DNA from 3 places in the Streptomyces sp. NPDC059010 genome. Region 2 is predicted to be linked to each of the others. Evidence: predicted binding sites of a transcription regulator. Region 2 holds the regulator's gene; each other region holds the start of a gene.
The links. The regulator HspR, encoded in region 2, represses chaperone genes until heat shock. The targets are predictions, from matches to a motif close to TTGAGNNNNNNNNNCTCAA.
Positions count from the first base shown of each region.

Region 1: lon (endopeptidase La) is a predicted target of HspR. The motif match lies at 1,417-1,435, and genes of this name have one in related genera.
Region 3: dnaK (molecular chaperone DnaK) is a predicted target of HspR. The motif match lies at 3,398-3,416, and genes of this name have one in related genera.

Region 1 covers NZ_JBHYJA010000010.1:59,365-65,078, forward strand. The annotation lists gene lon (endopeptidase La) at 1-1,394, opposite strand, end outside; gene ACFWYS_RS12560 (GNAT family N-acetyltransferase) at 1,565-2,359, shown strand; gene ACFWYS_RS12565 (rhomboid-like protein) at 2,342-3,190, opposite strand; gene ACFWYS_RS12570 (spermidine synthase) at 3,383-4,060, shown strand; gene ACFWYS_RS12575 (response regulator transcription factor) at 4,193-4,930, shown strand; gene ACFWYS_RS12580 (sensor histidine kinase) at 4,927-5,714, shown strand, end outside.
Region 2 covers NZ_JBHYJA010000024.1:254-5,967, forward strand. The annotation lists gene ACFWYS_RS25240 (hypothetical protein) at 5-637, shown strand; gene ACFWYS_RS25245 (heat shock protein transcriptional repressor HspR) at 740-1,192, opposite strand; gene dnaJ (molecular chaperone DnaJ) at 1,198-2,379, opposite strand; gene grpE (nucleotide exchange factor GrpE) at 2,416-3,075, opposite strand; gene dnaK (molecular chaperone DnaK) at 3,072-4,922, opposite strand; gene ACFWYS_RS25265 (MraY family glycosyltransferase) at 5,017-5,714, opposite strand, start outside.
Region 3 covers NZ_JBHYJA010000006.1:17,960-23,673, forward strand. The annotation lists gene ACFWYS_RS07680 (ATP-binding protein) at 1-932, shown strand, start outside; gene ACFWYS_RS07685 (hypothetical protein) at 929-2,734, shown strand; gene ACFWYS_RS07690 (OsmC family protein) at 2,800-3,228, shown strand; gene dnaK (molecular chaperone DnaK) at 3,463-5,331, shown strand; gene narI (respiratory nitrate reductase subunit gamma) at 5,328-5,714, opposite strand, start outside.

The sequences.
Region 1 (5,714 bases), on a different contig from region 2:
TAGTGGTCCCGGAAGGTGTGGTTCTGGGCCGGGTCGAGCACCTCCAGCAGGGCGGCCGCCGGGTCGCCCCGGAAGTCGGAGCCCACCTTGTCGATCTCGTCGAGGAGGACCACCGGGTTCATCGACCCGGCCTCCTTGATGGCACGCACGATCCGGCCGGGCAGCGCGCCGACGTAGGTACGGCGGTGGCCGCGGATCTCGGCCTCGTCGCGGACGCCGCCGAGGGCGACCCGCACGAACTTGCGCCCCATGGCATGCGCGACGGACTCGCCGAGCGAGGTCTTGCCGACGCCGGGCGGGCCGACCAGCGCGAGCACGGCACCGCCGCGTCGCCCGCCGACGACACCCAGACCCCGGTCGCTGCGGCGCTTGCGCACCGCCAGGTACTCGGTGATCCGCTCCTTCACGTCCTCAAGGCCGGCGTGCTCGGCGTCCAGCACGCCCTGGGCGCCCTGGATGTCGTACGCGTCCTCGGTGCGTTCGTTCCACGGCAGTTCCAGGACGGTGTCCAGCCAGGTGCGGATCCATGAACCCTCGGGCGACTGGTCGCTGGACCGCTCCAGCTTGTCGACCTCCTTCAGGGCCGCCTCGCGGACCTTCTCCGGCAGGTCGGCGGCCTCGACGCGGGCGCGGTAGTCGTCGGACTCCTCGCCGTCCTGCTCGCCGTTCAGCTCGCGCAGTTCCTTGCGTACGGCTTCGAGCTGACGGCGCAGCAGGAACTCGCGCTGCTGCTTGTCGACGCCCTCCTGGACGTCCTTGGCGATGGTCTCGGCGACGTCCTGCTCGGCGAGGTGGTCGCGCAGTTGCTGGGTGGCGAGCTTGAGGCGGGCCACCGGGTCGGCGGTCTCCAGGAGCTCGACCTTCTGCTCGGTGGTGAGGAAGGGCGAGTACCCGGAGTTGTCGGCGAGGGCGGAGACGTCGTCGATGGCCTGGACACGGTCCACGACCTGCCAGGCGCCGCGCTTGCGCAGCCAGGCGGTGGCGAGCGCCTTGTACTCCTTCACGAGCTCGCCGACCTGGCCGGGCAGCGGCTCGGGCACGCTCTGGTCGACACGGGTCCCCTCGACCCACAGCGCCGCACCCGGCCCGGTCGTCCCGGCGCCGATCCGCACCCGGCCCCGGCCGCGGATCAGGGCGCCCGGGTCGCCGTCGGCCAGCCGGCCGACCTGCTCGACGGTGCCGAGCACACCGGTGCTCGCGTACGTCCCGTCGATGCGTGGCACCAGCAGCACCCGTGGCTTTCCCGGCTGGGACCGGGCGGCGGCCTCCGCGGCCTCCACGGCGGCGCGCACATCGGCGTCGTTCAAGTCCAGCGGGACCACCATTCCGGGCAGCACGACCTCGTCGTCGAGCGGCAGCACAGGCAGGGTGAGCGGTGTGGACGTCGAAGCCATGATCTCCCCTTCGGCAGTCAAGTTGAGCTATGCCGACTCAATGCTTGGGGGTCCCCGAATGTTCCCCACCCTCCGTTCGCTGTGAGCGATCACTTACCCCACAGCCCGTGACCTCGGCTTTCACCAATAAACGCTTGCCGGGTTCCGCCCCTTCCCGCGACCGTCGTCCCGTGACAGACACAGAGATCCTTCTCGCGGCCTACGACGACCAGATGCGCGGCGCACCCCCGACCCCGCCCACCGGAGTGACGTACGAACAGGACGGCCCGCTGCTGCGGACAGTGGGCGGCTTCCGGGGTCTCGTCAGCGGCCCGCGCTCTCTCGGCGTGCACGACGCCGAGCTCGACCGGCTGATCGCCCGGCAGCGCGACTTCTTCGCGGCGCGAGGTGAGGCGGTGGAGTGGAAGATCCGGGGTCACGACGAACCGGCCGACCTCGCCGACCGGCTGAGCACGGCGGGCTTCGTACCCGAGCCCCGGGAGACGGTGCTCGTCGGCCGCGTCGCCGACCTCGCCGTACGAGAGCCCGCCCTGCCGGACGGCGTGACACTGCGCCAGGTCACCGCGGACGCCGACATGCGCCGGATCGCCGCCCTGGAGTCGGTCGTCTGGGGCTTCGACATGGGCTTTCTCGCCGACGACCTGATCGGACGCGTCGACGCCGCTCCCGACGAGATCTCCGTCCATGTCGCCGAGGCGGACGGCGAGGTCGTCTCCGCGGCCTGGCTGGTGTTCCGCGCGGGCACCGAGTTCGCGAGTCTGTGGGGCGGGTCGACGCTGGCCGAGTGGCGGGGCCGCGGCATCTACCGCGCGCTCGTCGCGACCCGGGCCGCACTCGCCGTCGCCCGCGGCGTCACCTACCTGCACGTGGACGCGTCCGACGACAGCTTGCCCATCCTGCGGCGGCTGGGCTTCGAGGCGGTGACGACCACCACCCCGTACATCTGGTCACCCGAGGGCGGCTGACCCCGAGGCACGCCACCGCCGTACCAGCGGCCACATCGCGACCCCGATGAGCAGGGCGATCAGATGCCCCCAATTGGTCAGCGGGTCCGTGAGGTCGAGCAGGTCCTGGATCAGCATCTCGCCGAACAGGGCCAGCACAGGCAGCCCCAGCCACGGCCGCAGCAGCCCCGCCAGTGCCCCGATGCTCGTCGCGACGCCGAAACTTATGCCGTAGTCGAAGCGGTGCAACGAACTGGCGGGCAGGTGGCCGGTCAGTACCGCGAGCCCCACGGGGACCTCGGTCGCGAGGGTGGCCAGGATGTGGCCGAGCAGGAAGACGACGGCCGTGCGGGCGCTGCCGATCCGCCGCTCCAGCGCGGTGAGCACGAGCAGGAAGCAGACCGAGTACGGCGCCAGGAGCCCGCCCGCGACCCACAGCCCACTGGCGACCAGCACCAGCATGGGCGTCTGCACGAGGTGCACCACATCGGTGCTGGAGCCCCTGAGCAGGGCGTGGACGAGGTCGGGGTCGGCGTAGGTGACGACCAGGGACGTGACGACCAGTACGGCGGCGTAGGCGCAGGTGAACGGGGTGCCGGTGGGAGTGGGGAGGAGATGCCAGGGGCGGAGGCGGACTCGGGGGCGGGGGTGCGCGACGGCCTCGACGGACGCGACGGCCCCAGTGGCCGCGATTGCCTCAGCCGTGATGGACGGAGCCGCAGGGGCGTCACCGATGACCGGCGCCGGGCGCGGCGCGGCGGCTCCCACCGGCCCGCGCTGCCGCGGCATCGCGTCCAGCAGCTCGGCCACGTCGTGCGAGCCCGGCACGCCCTCGGCCACCGTGTGTTCCATGGTGAGGCGCTCCTTCCGTTTCCCCCACCCTTGGTCCACTTCCCCCACATGTCTGTGACCGACGCCACGCGTGAGCCGATTCTCAGCAACCTCTCAAGAACCTCACGCGTCCCGCTCTCTTCACCCTTACGGGCGACGGCGGGCCGAGATAATTCCTTCGGCAGCCCGGGGCTCGGCTGTCAGGATGACCGGATGCCCACTTCGTACGACATCCCCGAAGTCCTGGACCGGCGCGTCGGCCCCCACGGCGAGGTCGTGCTGCGGCGCCACGGTGAGCTGCTCCAGATCATCGCGAACGGCTGCTTTCTGATGGACACCTCGGACGGCCGTTCGGAGCGGCTGCTGATCGACGCGGCACTCGGCGCGCTGGACGGCCGGCCGGAGCCGGAAGTGCTGATCGGCGGGCTCGGAGTGGGGTTCTCGCTCGCACATGCCGCGGCCGATCCGCGCCCGGGAAGGATCACCGTCGTGGAGCGCGAGAGCGCGATTATCGGCTGGCATCTGGACGGGCCGTTGTCCGACTTCTCCGCCCGCGCCCTCGCCGACCCGCGCACCGAGATTCTGGAAACGGATCTCGTGGCGTACGTACATGAGACTTCCGACACGTATGACGCACTGTGTCTCGACATCGACAACGGCCCCGACTGGACCGTCACCCAGGACAACGACAGCCTCTACTCACCCCATGGACTCGCAGGCTGTACAGGGGCGTTGAGGCCCGGCGGGGTACTCGCCGTATGGTCCGCCCGCCCCTCTCCGGAATTCGAAGAAACCTTGCGTAATGCCGGATTCCAACAGGTGCGTACCGAAGAGATCCCCGTTGCCCGGGGCGTTCCGGACGTCGTGCACCTCGGCGTCCGACCTGGATAGCCGTGGCACGGTGACTCCCCGTACTCTGCTTCTCTGACGCGGATCATTCAAGCGTCAATCGCAAGCATGCGCATGCATAGCCAGATAGCGGGATCACCCCACGGATTCCGGAAAGCAACTTTGGGGCGGGCGATGGAGCAGACACACACCTCCCACAACGGCACGGCGGCGACCCCGGGCGCGCAGCGCCGGGTCCTCGTGGTCGAGGACGATCCGACCATCGTGGACGCCATCGCGGCCCGTCTGCGCGCCGAGGGATTCCTCGTGCAGACCGCGGGTGACGGCCCGGCGGCCGTCGACACGGCGGAGGCCTGGCAGCCCGACCTGCTGATCCTCGACATCATGCTGCCGGGCTTCGACGGCCTGGAGGTCTGCCGTCGGGTGCAGGCCCAGCGTCCGGTGCCGGTGCTGATGCTGACCGCGCGCGACGACGAGACCGACATGCTGGTCGGGCTCGGCGTGGGCGCCGACGACTACATGACCAAGCCGTTCTCCATGCGGGAGCTGGCGGCACGCGTGCATGTGCTGCTGCGCCGCGTGGAGCGGGCCGCGCTGGCCGCCACGACCCCGCGGTCGGGCATCCTGCGGCTCGGCGAGCTGGAGATCGACCACGCACAGCGGCGCGTACGGGTCCGGAGTGAGGATGTTCACCTCACTCCGACCGAGTTCGACCTCCTGGTGTGCCTGGCGAACACCCCGCGCGCCGTCCTCTCGCGCGAGCAGCTGCTCGCCGAGGTGTGGGACTGGGCGGACGCCTCCGGCACCCGGACGGTCGACAGCCACATCAAGGCCCTGCGCCGGAAGATCGGTGCCGAGCGGATCCGTACCGTGCACGGCGTGGGCTACGCCCTGGAGACACCGACGCCATGAGCGACGGGCCGGCCGCGCGGAGAGGCCCCGGGGAGCCCTGGGGCGGCGTACGTCCGTTCTCGATCAAGACCAAGCTGGGCGCACTGGTCGTCATCGCGGTGCTGATCACCACCGGGCTGTCGGTGATCGCCGTGCGCACCCAGACGGAGCTGCGCTTCATCACGGTCTTCTCGATGATCGCCACACTGCTCATTACGCAGTTCGTGGCCCATTCGCTCACCGCTCCGCTGGACGAGATGAACACGGTGGCCCGGTCCATCTCACAGGGCGACTACACCCGCCGGGTGCGGGAGAACCGCCGGGACGAGCTGGGCGACCTGGCCGAGACCATCAATCTGATGGCCGACGAGCTGGAGGCCCAGGACCAGCAGCGCAAGGAGCTGGTGGCGAACGTCTCGCACGAGCTGCGCACCCCGATCGCCGGTCTGCGGGCCGTCCTGGAGAACGTGGTCGACGGCATCGCCGAGGCCGACCCCGAGACGATGCGCACGGCCCTGAAGCAGACCGAGCGGCTGGGCCGGCTGGTGGAGACCCTGCTGGACCTGTCCCGCCTGGACAACGGCGTCGTACCGCTGCGCATGCGGCGCTTCGAGGTCTGGCCGTATCTGTCCGGGGTGCTGAAGGAGGCCAACATGGTCGCCTCGGCCCGCGGGGGCATGGCGTCGGGCTCGGGCAGCCACACCCGTACGGACGTCCATCTGCACCTCGACGTGTCCCCGCCGGAGCTGACCGCGCACGCCGACCCCGAGCGCATCCACCAGGTCGTCGCCAACCTCATCGACAA
Region 2 (5,714 bases):
TCCCATGCCGAAGGACCCGGCACCCGCACCCGCATCCGCGCCGGCGGCCACGGACAAGTACGACGACCACGCGTACGACGACCACGACGAGTACGAGGACGATGACGACGGCTACGAGGAGAAGCCCGTCGTCGAGAACGCCGTCGAGGAGAACGGGTTCGGCACGATAGCCGTGCGGCTCGACATGAACGTCGGCGAGGTCACCGTCGAGGGAGAGTCGGTGCCCCGGATCGAACTGCTCCGCGCGGAGGGGACCGAGGCCGAGGACCACATCCCGATCGGCACCCGGGACGGCGGCCTGCTCACACTCACCGTGGACGGCGAGGAGGCCGTCATCGACCCCGCGAAGGGCCGGCTGACCCGCCACTCGTACCGGGTCGACGTCCGCCACGCGGACCACACCTGGCACCTGGTGCCCGACTCCATCCCGGGCAGCCGTCTGCTGCGGGACGAGGAGCACATCGGCGACTTCTCCTCCGACGGCGACGGACGCGTCCTCGCCGAGTGGCGCGAGGGCACCGAGCCGGAGGCCCTGGACGTGGCCCTCGGCTACGCGCTGGCCGCCGCCTTCGGCACGGGCGCCCAGCCCATGTGGATGCTCGCGGTGGAAGCGGCCGGCGAGATGCTCCCCGGCTGACCGCCCCACTTCCTGTCACCCCGCCCGGCACGGCTCCCGTGAACGCGCGAGGGCCCGGAGGTTCGACCGAACCTCCGGGCCCCACACACAACTGACTGCGCGTCAGTCCGTCTGCTTCCGCTTGGGCGGCCGCCACACCACCAGCGCACTGGTCTGCTGCACTTCCTGATACGGCACCAGATCACGCCGGTAGGACGCGTGCACCGCCGCCTCCCGCTGCTGCATCGCCACGGCGGCACCCTCGACGGCGGCCTGGAGTTCGGCCACCCTCGACTGCAGCGCGGCGACCTGGTTCTCCAGCTCGATGATGCGCTTGATGCCGGCCAGGTTGATGCCCTCGTCCTGCGACAACGCCTGCACCTGACGGAGCAGTTCGATGTCACGGGCCGAGTAGCGGCGCCCACGGCCGGCCGTGCGGTCCGGGGAGACCAGGCCGAGGCGGTCGTACTGGCGCAGTGTCTGCGGGTGCAGGCCGGAGAGCTGGGCCGCCACCGAGATGACGTAGACCGGGGTCTCCTCGGTCAGTTCATACGGATTGCGTCGACGGCCGTCCATCTCCATCAAGCTCCCTTCGCGGCCTGGAACAGCTCCGCCCGCGGATCCTCACCCGCGGTCGCCTCGCGATACGCCTCAAGCGCGTCACGAGCCTTCCCCGTCACGTCCTTCGGGACACTCACCTCGACGGTGACCAGCAGGTCTCCGCGGGTGCCGTCCTTGCGGACCGCGCCCTTGCCCCGCGCCCGCATGGTGCGGCCGTTGGGTGTGCCGGGCGGCAGTTTCAGGGTGACCGGCGGTCCGCCCAGGGTGGGAACCCTGACCTCGCCGCCGAGGGCCGCCTCCGTGAAGGTCACGGGGACGGTCACCGTGAGGTTGTCCTCCTTGCGGCCGAACACCGGGTGCGCGTCGACGTGCACGGTGACGTACAGGTCGCCGGACGGGCCGCCGCGCTCACCGGGCGCCCCCTTGCCGCGCAGCCGGATCCGCTGCCCGTCCGACACCCCGGCCGGGATGCGCACCTGCATCGTCCGGGACGACTTCGCCCGGCCGCTGCCCTTGCACTCCATGCACGGGTGCTCGGCGATCAGGCCGCGCCCCTTGCAGTCCGGGCACGGGTCGGTCAGCGAGAAGCCGCCGCCCGAACCCCGGGCCACCTGGCCGGTGCCGACGCAGGTCGGGCACACCCTCGGCGTGCCGTTCTTGTCGCCGGTGCCGGCGCAGGCCTTGCAGGGCGACTGCGAGGACATCCGCAGCGGGACCGTGGCCCCCTCGATCGCCTCGGTGAAGCTGAGGGTGACCTCGGTGTCGATGTCCTGGCCCCGGCGCGGCTGGGTACGGGTCGCGCCCGTGCCGCCCCGGTTGAACAGGCCCCCGAAGACGTCACCGAGTCCGCCGCCGAAGCCGCCGGCTCCCCCCTGGCCCTGGGCGCCGCCTCCGAAGAGGTCGCCCAGGTCGAAGTTGAAGGAACCGCCGCCCGCGCCGCCCGGCCCCGGACGGAAGCCGCCGTTGCCGAAGAGGGCGCGCGCCTCGTCGTACTCCTTGCGCTTCTTGGGGTCGCCGAGGACGTCGTTCGCCTCGGAGATCTCCTTGAAGCGCTCCTCCGCCCTGGCGTTGCCCTTGTTGGCGTCCGGGTGGTTCTCGCGGGCGAGCTTCCGGTACGCCTTCTTGATCTCGGCCTCGGTGGCGTCCTTGGGGACGCCGAGGACCTTGTAGAAGTCCTTCTCGATGAAGTCCTTGGTGCTCATCCTCGACGTCCCTCCTCTCTTGTCGTCAGGTCAACGTCAGCCCTCGTCCGGGCCACCGCTCTCCTTGTCGTCGGCGGCCGCGGCGCTCTCCTCGGACCCTTCGCCCTTGACCGCCTGCGCGCCCGGCTGGGGCTCGGCGACGGCCACCCGCGCGGGGCGGATGGTGCGCTCGCCGATGCGATACCCCGGCTGGAGGATCGCGACGCAGGTCGTCTCGGTGACGTCCGGCGCGTAGCTGTGCATCAGCGCCTCGTGGATCGTCGGGTCGAAGGGCTCGCCCTCCTTGCCGAACTGCTGCAGACCCATCTTCGCGGCGACGGTCTCCAGCGACTCCGCGACGGACTTGAATCCGCCGACGAGTTCGCCGTGCTCCCGCGCGCGGCCGATGTCGTCGAGCACGGGCAGGAGCTCGGTCAGGAGGTTCGCGATGGCGATCTCCTTGACCGTGATCCGGTCGCGCTCGACCCGGCGGCGATAGTTCTGGAACTCGGCCTGGAGCCGCTGGAGGTCCGCGGTGCGCTCTTCCAGTGCCTTGCGCACCTGGTCCAGCTGGGCCGTCAGACCGGCGATCTGTACTGATGCGTCCCCGGCCGGGGCCGCCCCCTCCTGGGGAGCGGCCGCCGACTCGGCGTCTTCAGGGGTGGCGCCGGAGGGGACGTCAGGCTTCTCGTCGAAGCCCGGGGTCTCCTCCGTCACGCGGCACCGTCCTTGCGCTCGTCGTCCACGATCTCGGCGTCGACGACGTCGTCGTCGGCTGCCTTGGCGCCACCGTCGGCGGCACCCTCGGGACCACCCGCGGCCTGACCGGCCTGGGCGTCGGCGTACATGGCCTGACCGACCTTCTGCGAGACGGCCGCGACCTTCTCGGTCGCGGTGCGGATCTCCGCGGTGTCCTCGCCCTTGAGCGCGGTCTTCAGCTCCTCGACGGCGGCCTCGACCTCGGTCTTGACCTCGCCGGGGACCTTGTCCTCGTTGTCCTTGAGGAACTTCTCCGTCTGGTAGACGAGCTGCTCGCCCTGGTTGCGGGTCTCGGCGGCCTCGCGGCGGCGGTGGTCCTCCTCCGCGTACTGCTCGGCCTCCTGGCGCATCCGGTCGACCTCGTCCTTCGGCAGCGAGGAGCCGCCGGTGACGGTCATCTTCTGCTCCTTGCCCGTGCCCAGGTCCTTCGCGGTCACGTGCATGATGCCGTTGGCGTCGATGTCGAAGGCGACCTCGATCTGCGGGACGCCACGCGGCGCCGGCGGCAGACCGGTCAGCTCGAACATCCCGAGCTTCTTGTTGTACGCCGCGATCTCGCGCTCGCCCTGGTAGACCTGGATCTGCACGGACGGCTGGTTGTCCTCGGCCGTCGTGAAGATCTCGGACCGCTTGGTCGGGATCGTGGTGTTGCGCTCGATGAGCTTGGTCATGATGCCGCCCTTGGTCTCGATACCGAGGGACAGCGGGGTCACGTCGAGGAGCAGGACGTCCTTGACCTCACCCTTGAGGACACCGGCCTGCAGGGCGGCGCCGATGGCGACGACCTCGTCCGGGTTGACGCCCTTGTTGGCGTCCTTGCCGCCGGTCAGCTCCTTGACGAGCTCGGCGACGGCGGGCATACGGGTCGAGCCACCGACGAGGACGACGTGGTCGATCTCGTTGATGGAGACGCCGGCGTCCTTCATGACGTTGAAGAACGGGGTCTTGCAGCGCTCCAGCAGGTCGGCCGTCAGCTGCTGGAACTGAGCCCGGGTGAGCTTCTCGTCCAGGTGCAGCGGGCCCTCGGCGGAGGCGGTGATGTAGGGCAGGTTGATCGAGGTCTCGGTGGAGGAGGACAGCTCGATCTTGGCCTTCTCGGCGGCCTCACGGAGGCGCTGGAGGGCCATCTTGTCCTTGCCCAGGTCCACGCCGTGGCCGGACTGGAACTGCTGGACCAGGTAGTCGACGACGCGCTGGTCCCAGTCGTCACCACCGAGGTGGTTGTCACCGTTGGTGGCCTTCACCTCGACGACGCCGTCGCCGATCTCCAGGAGGGACACGTCGAAGGTGCCGCCACCGAGGTCGAAGACGAGGATCGTCTGGTCGTCCTTGTCGAGGCCGTACGCGAGCGCGGCCGCGGTGGGCTCGTTGACGATACGCAGGACGTTCAGACCGGCGATCTCGCCGGCCTCCTTCGTCGCCTGGCGCTCGGAGTCGTTGAAGTACGCCGGGACGGTGATGACCGCGTCGGTCACCTTCTCGCCCAGGTAGGACTCGGCGTCCCGCTTCAGCTTCTGGAGGATGAACGCCGAGATCTGCTGCGGGTTGAAGGGCTTCCCGTCCAGCTCGATCTTCCAGTCGGTGCCCATGTGACGCTTCACCGAACGGATGGTCCGGTCCACGTTGGTCACCGCCTGGCGCTTGGCGACCTCGCCGACCAGCACCTCGCCGTTCTTCGCGAAGGCGACGACGGACGGCGTGGTCCTGGCACCCTCGGCGTTGGTGATGACGGTGGGCTCGCCGCCCTCCAGAACGCTGACGACGGAGTTAGTCGTGCCCAGGTCGATGCCGACCGCACGTGCCATGGTGAATTCCTCCAGCTGACTTGAGTGGAACGGACTCAAGTGTGCATGACGCCCCCCGCCCGGTCAACAGAGCTGAGTCGACCCCACTCAACTCTTATCCGTTCCTTACACGCAACTGACCCGTGACCTGCGTAGATGTGGCATGCGTCGCCGTCCCAAAGGGATCCCCCAAGGGAAAAGAGGGTTGACGCCGAGCCCCGTAGACCTTGATCCGAAGCAGTCCGAGTACGGCGATGAAGGCGGTCGCTCCCACCCAGTACACCCCGGACACGGCCATCCATCCCATGTGCACCAGGACGGCGACGAGCACCCCGGCGAAGGCCGCCACGCCGAGGAGGACCGTCACACCCGGCGGGGTGAGGCCGAGCCGGCGCATCCGGTGGGCGAGATGGTCGGGTCCGCCGCGCAGCAGCGGCCGTCCGGCCAGCCGGCGGGACAGCGCCACGAGGAGCAGGTCGGCGGTGGCGAGGGCGGTGAGCGCGTACAGCACGCCCGCACCCGACACCGGATCGCGTCCGGCCCGGCTCATCACGGCCGACGCCGCCAGCACGAACCCCACGAACAGGGACCCGCACGCCCCGAACCCGATCCGCGCGGGCGGCCAGTTGTGCATGAGGAACCCGGTCAGGGCGGCCGCCAGCACACTCAGCAGCACGGCCAGCGCGTCCATCACCTCGGCCGCCGCGAGCAGACCGACCCCGAAGGCGGTGACGACCCCGACGGTGCCGGCCAGCCCGTCCGCGTGGTCGAGCGACTTGAAGCCGAGGGTCACCAGAACGATGCAGCCGACGG
Region 3 (5,714 bases), on a different contig from region 2:
AGTCGCTGGGGCTGGAGTGCGTGAGTCTGCTCGGCACCCAGCTCGCGCCCGAGGACCTGATCGGCGTGCCGCAGATCCGCGACGGGCGCTCGGTGTTCTGCCCGCCGGAGGCCATCGCCCGCGACGAGCCGTACTGTCTGTTCCTGGACGAGCTGAACGCGGCCACCCCGGATGTGCAGAAGGCGTTCTACTCGCTGATCCTGGACCGCCGTATCGGCAACTACGAACTGCCGAAGGGCTCCATCGTCATCGGCGCCGGCAACCGGGCCACCGACAACGCCCTCGCCCGCCCCATCGCCTCCGCGCTGGTCAACCGTCTCACCCACGTCCACCTGGAGGCCTCCGCCAAGGACTGGCTGACCTGGGCCGCGAACAACGGCATCCACCCGTGGATCCTGGACCACCTCACCGACCGCCCCGACCACCTGTGGTCCAAGCCGCCGAAGACCGAGGAGCCGTTCTCCACGCCCCGCTCCTGGCACATGCTCTCCGACGCGCTGCACTCCTTCGGCCGCGACCTCGACGAGGCGACGCTGAAGGTGCTGGCGCACGGCACGCTGACCCCGACGCACGCCACCGCGTTCTGCGGCTACGTCAGGATCGTGCGCAGTCAGTTCGGCATCGAGGCCGTCATCAAGGGCGACGCCCGCTGGCCGCACCGTATGGAGGACCGCGACCTGCTCTACTACCTCGCCGAGTCCTTCCGCGGCCGGCTGGTCAAGGAACTGCCCGCGAGCAAGGACCACATGTCGGCGAGCGGCCGTCAGACCGCGTACCGCGCGAAGTCGCTGCTGGTGCAGCTCGCCGAGATCTCCGTCGAGGTCGCCCAGAGCGTCATCGCGTCCGACGCCGACGGCAACCCCGTCCTGCCGTCCTGGTTCCTGGTGGAGGCGGCGCGGGACATGCCGCGGCTGGTGGAGGCGCGGCGATGAGCCGCACCCACGACAAGGGGAAGGGAAAGAAGAAGCGGGACCTGGCGGCGGAGGCGTTCGCCGAGGGGATGCGGCTGGTGCGCGCCAATCCCGCGCTCGCCGCCGTCGAGTTCGTCGTCTGCCGCCAGGAGAAGTGCGAACAGGCGCCCCGCGACGGCCTCGTCCGCGTCGACTCCGACGGCGACCTGCACGCCCACCCCGCGCGCATCGCCGAACCCGCCACCTGGGCCTGGGCCATCGCACACGCCGTCCTGCACCTCGGCTTCGGCCACGTCCCTTCCAGGAAGGGCACCCCCGTACAGCCCGACCGCGCCGAACTCGCCGCCCGCTGCGCCGTAGTCAACCGCTTCCTGCTCACCTTCCCGGTCGGACAGGCACCGGACCACCTCCCCCTGACCTACCCGGACGGCGACGAGGAGCAGCTCGCCGCGCGCTGGCGGCGGGACGGCATCCCGGCCGCCTACGAGCGCTGCGGCACCGCGGGCCCGGAGCCCGACCTGCTGCTCGTGGAGTGGATGGGCTGGTTCGGGTCGCCCCCGGACCACCAGCTCGCCTTCGCCACCGCGCTCACCCGGACCGTCTCCACCGCGATGGACATGGCGGGCGGCCGCCGCGACTCCATGGACGGCGAGCCGGTCCGGAAGCGGCCCTGGCAGTGGGCCCTGGAGTGGTTCATCACCTCCTACCCGCTGCTCGGCGGCATCGCGGCCGGCATCAAGCTCGTCGCCGACGCCGAACTCGCCCGCGCGCACGGCATCGCCGTCGCCGCCGTCAACGCCGAGGCCGGCGAGATCTACATCAACCCGCTGCGCCAGTTCGAGGACGAGGAGTGGCGGTTCATCCTCGCCCACGAGATGCTGCACGCCGCCCTGCGCCACGGCGACCGCTGCGGCGCCCGCGACCCGTATCTCTTCAACGTCGCCTGCGACTACGTCATCAACGGCTGGCTGCGCGAGATGCAGGTCGGGGAGATGCCCCAAGGGCTGCTGTACGACGCGCAGTTCACCGGCCTGTCCGCCGAGGAGGTCTACGACCGGATCGCCGGCGACCTGCGCCGGATGCGCCGGCTGGCGACCCTGCGCGGCAAGGGCGTCGGCGATGTGCTCGGCGCCCCGCTCGGCCCGCCCTGTGACCATGTCGATCTCGACGAGTTCTACCGCCGGGGTCTGGGCCAGGGCCTCGATCTGCACCAGCAGCAGGAGCGCGGCTTCCTGCCCGGCGGTCTGGTCCAGGAGATCCGCGCGCTCAGCCATCCGCCGCTGCCGTGGGACGCTCAACTGGCCCGCTGGTTCGACGAGTTCGTGCCACGCCCCGAGCCGGTGCGGACGTACGCCCGTCCCGCGCGCCGCCAGGGGTCGACGCCCGACATCCCGCGCGCGGGCCGCTACTTCCCGCCCGAGGAGATCGCCCGCTGCACCTTCGGCGTCGTCCTGGACACCTCCGCCTCCATGGGCGCCGGTCTGCTCGGCAAGGCGCTGGGTGCCATCGCGTCGTACGCCGAGGCCCGGGACGTACCGGCGGCTCGGGTGGTGTTCTGCGACGCGGGACCGTACGACGCGGGGTATCTGCCGGTGACGGACATCGCGGGACGGGTGCGGGTGCGCGGCCGGGGCGGTACGGTCCTGCAGCCCGGGATCGATCTGCTGCAGCGCGCGGACGACTTCCCGCCGGGTGCGCCCGTCCTGGTCATCACCGACGGCTGGTGCGATGTGCTGCGGGTGCGGCGCGAGCACGCGTATCTGATTCCGCAGGGCCGTCGACTGCCGTTCACCCCGCGTGGGCCGGTCTTCCGGGTGCAGTGAGCCGGAGTGTGATCGGATGGGGGGCACGGACCCAGGAAACGGGCCCCCACGCGAAAGGAAGAACCGTGGCTACCACGCGCTCCGCACACACCGTCTGGGAAGGCAGCCTGCTTGAGGGCAACGGTGTCGTCAACTTCGACTCTTCCGGTGCCATCGCCGCACAGCCGGTCACGTGGGCCTCGCGCTCCCAGGAGGCGAACGGCAGGACCAGCCCGGAGGAGCTGATCGCCGCCGCGCACTCCAGCTGCTTCTCGATGGCGCTGTCGCACGCTCTGGCGGGGGCCGGCACGCCGCCCACCAAGCTCGTCACCTCGGCCGACGTGAGCTTCCAGCCGGGGGAGGGGATCACCGGGATTCATCTCACCGTCGAGGGGACGGTGCCGGGGCTCGACGCCGAGGGGTTCGCCGCGGCGGCGGAGGACGCCAAGAAGAACTGCCCGGTCAGCCAGGCGCTGACGGGCACGACCATCACGCTGACCGCGAAGCTGGCGTAGCCGTTCGCCCACGGGGGTGCCGGGGACGGTCGTCGGGCGGCTGCGGCGTCGTCGTGGCCTGTCGCGCAGTTCCCCGCGCCCCTGGGGGTGTGGCCCTTCGGGCCACCCCCCAACCCTGAGCGGGCGCTCAGGGACCGTTTGGCACCCCTCACCCCGGTCACCCGTCCCATTGACAAGAACCCACTCAAGTTTTGTGCTGGAGTTCAAGAGGTGCGCTGGCGGAAGGGGACAGCGATGGCACGCGCGGTCGGGATCGATCTCGGGACCACGAACTCGGTGGTCGCCGTTCTGGAAGGCGGCGAACCCACTGTCGTCGCCAATGCGGAGGGGGCCAGGACCACACCGTCGGTCGTGGCCTTCGCCAAGAACGGCGAGGTGCTCGTGGGGGAGGTGGCCAAACGGCAGGCGGTGACGAACGTCGAGCGCACCGCCCGTTCCGTGAAGCGGCACATGGGCGACGGGAGCTGGCGGTTCCCCGATCAGGGCGATATCGACGGCACCCGCTACCGGGCGCAGGAGCTGTCCGCCCGGGTGCTGCAGAAGCTGAAGCGGGACGCCGAGTCCTATCTCGGCGAGGACGTCACCGACGCGGTGATCACCGTCCCCGCGTACTTCGACGACGCCCAGCGGCAGGCCACCAAGGAGGCCGGGGAGATCGCGGGCCTGAAGGTCCTCAGGATCATCAACGAGCCCACGGCCGCCGCCCTCGCCTACGGCCTCGACCGGGGCGAGGAGCAGACGGTCCTGGTCTTCGACCTCGGCGGCGGCACCTTCGACGTCTCCCTGCTGGAGATCGGCGACGGCGTCATCGAGGTCAAGGCCACCAACGGCGACACGCATCTCGGCGGCGACGACTGGGACCAGCGGGTCGTCGAGCACCTGGTGAAGAAGTTCAAGGGACAGAACGGCATCGACCTCGGCAACGACAAGATGGCCCTGCAACGGCTTCGCGAGGGTGCCGAGAAAGCCAAGATCGAGCTGTCCAGCTCCTCCGAGACGACGATCAACCTGCCCTACATCACCGCCTCCGCCGAGGGCCCCCTCCACCTCGACGAGAAGCTGACCCGCGCCCAGTTCCAGGAGCTCACCGCGGACCTCCTCGACCGCTGCAAGACCCCCTTCCACCAGGCCGTCAAGGACGCCGGCATCAAGCTCGCCGCGGTCGACCACGTCATCCTCGTCGGCGGCTCCACCCGGATGCCCGCCGTCACCGACCTGGTGAAGGAACTCACCGGCAAGGACCCGCACAAGGGCGTCAACCCCGACGAGGTCGTCGCCGTCGGCGCGGCCCTCCAGGCGGGCGTCATCCGCGGCGACGTCAAGGACGTCCTCCTGCTCGACGTCACCCCGCTGTCCCTCGGCATCGAGACCAAGGGCGGCATCATGACGAAGCTCATCGAACGCAACACGACGATCCCGACCCGGCGTTCGGAGATCTTCACGACCGCCACCGACAACCAGCCCTCCGTCGGCATCCAGGTCTACCAGGGCGAACGTGAGATCGCCGCGTACAACAAGAAGCTCGGCGTCTTCGACCTCACCGGTCTGCCGCCCGCGCCGCGCGGGGTGCCGCAGATCGAGGTCGCGTTCGACATCGACGCCAACGGCATCATGCACGTCTCCGCCAAGGACCTGGCCACCGGGCGCGAACAGAAGATGACGGTCACCGGCGGCTCGGCGCTGCCGAAGGACGACATCGACCGGATGATGCGGGAGGCCGAGCAGTACGCCGAGGAGGACCGCAATCGCCGGGAGGCGGCGGAGACCAGGAACCAGGCCGAGCAGCTCGTCTACCAGACCGAGAAGTTCATCCGCGACAACGAGGACAAGGTCCCGGCGGACACCAGGACCGAGGTCGAGTCCGCGGTCACGGAGCTGAAGCAGCAACTGGAGCAGAACGCCGAGACGAACGCCCTGCGCAGCGGCATCGAGAAACTCGCCTCCGTCAGCCAGAAGATGGGCCAGGCGATGTACGCGTCCGCCGCCGGCGGTTCAGCCGATGAACCGAAGGCGAGCGCGCCCGACGACGAAGAGGGTGTGGTGGACGCGGAGATCGTCGACGACGAGAAGGACCAGAGGGACCAGAAGGGCGGGGCGGCCTAGGACCCGGTCTTTTCCCAGCCCCGCTTCTCCGGCCGCGGCCCCAGCTGTTCGGGGTCGCGGCTGCGGTACACCACATACGGCCGGAACAGGTACTGCACCGGTGCGCTGAACATGTGCACCAGCCGGGTGTACGGCACCAGGGCGATCAGTGCCATGCCGATCACCGCGTGGACCTGGTACAGCACCGGCACGCCCGCCATCCGGTCGAGGTCCGGCTGGAGTGTGAAGAGGCTGCGGGCCCAAGGGGCGATGGACTGACGGTAGTCGTAGCCGTCGCCGGAGGAGTGGGCCAGTTTCGCGACCATGCCCATCACGATCGCCGCGAACAGCACCACGTACATGAGCTTGTCGTTGACCGTCGTCGCCCGGAACACCGGTGCGTT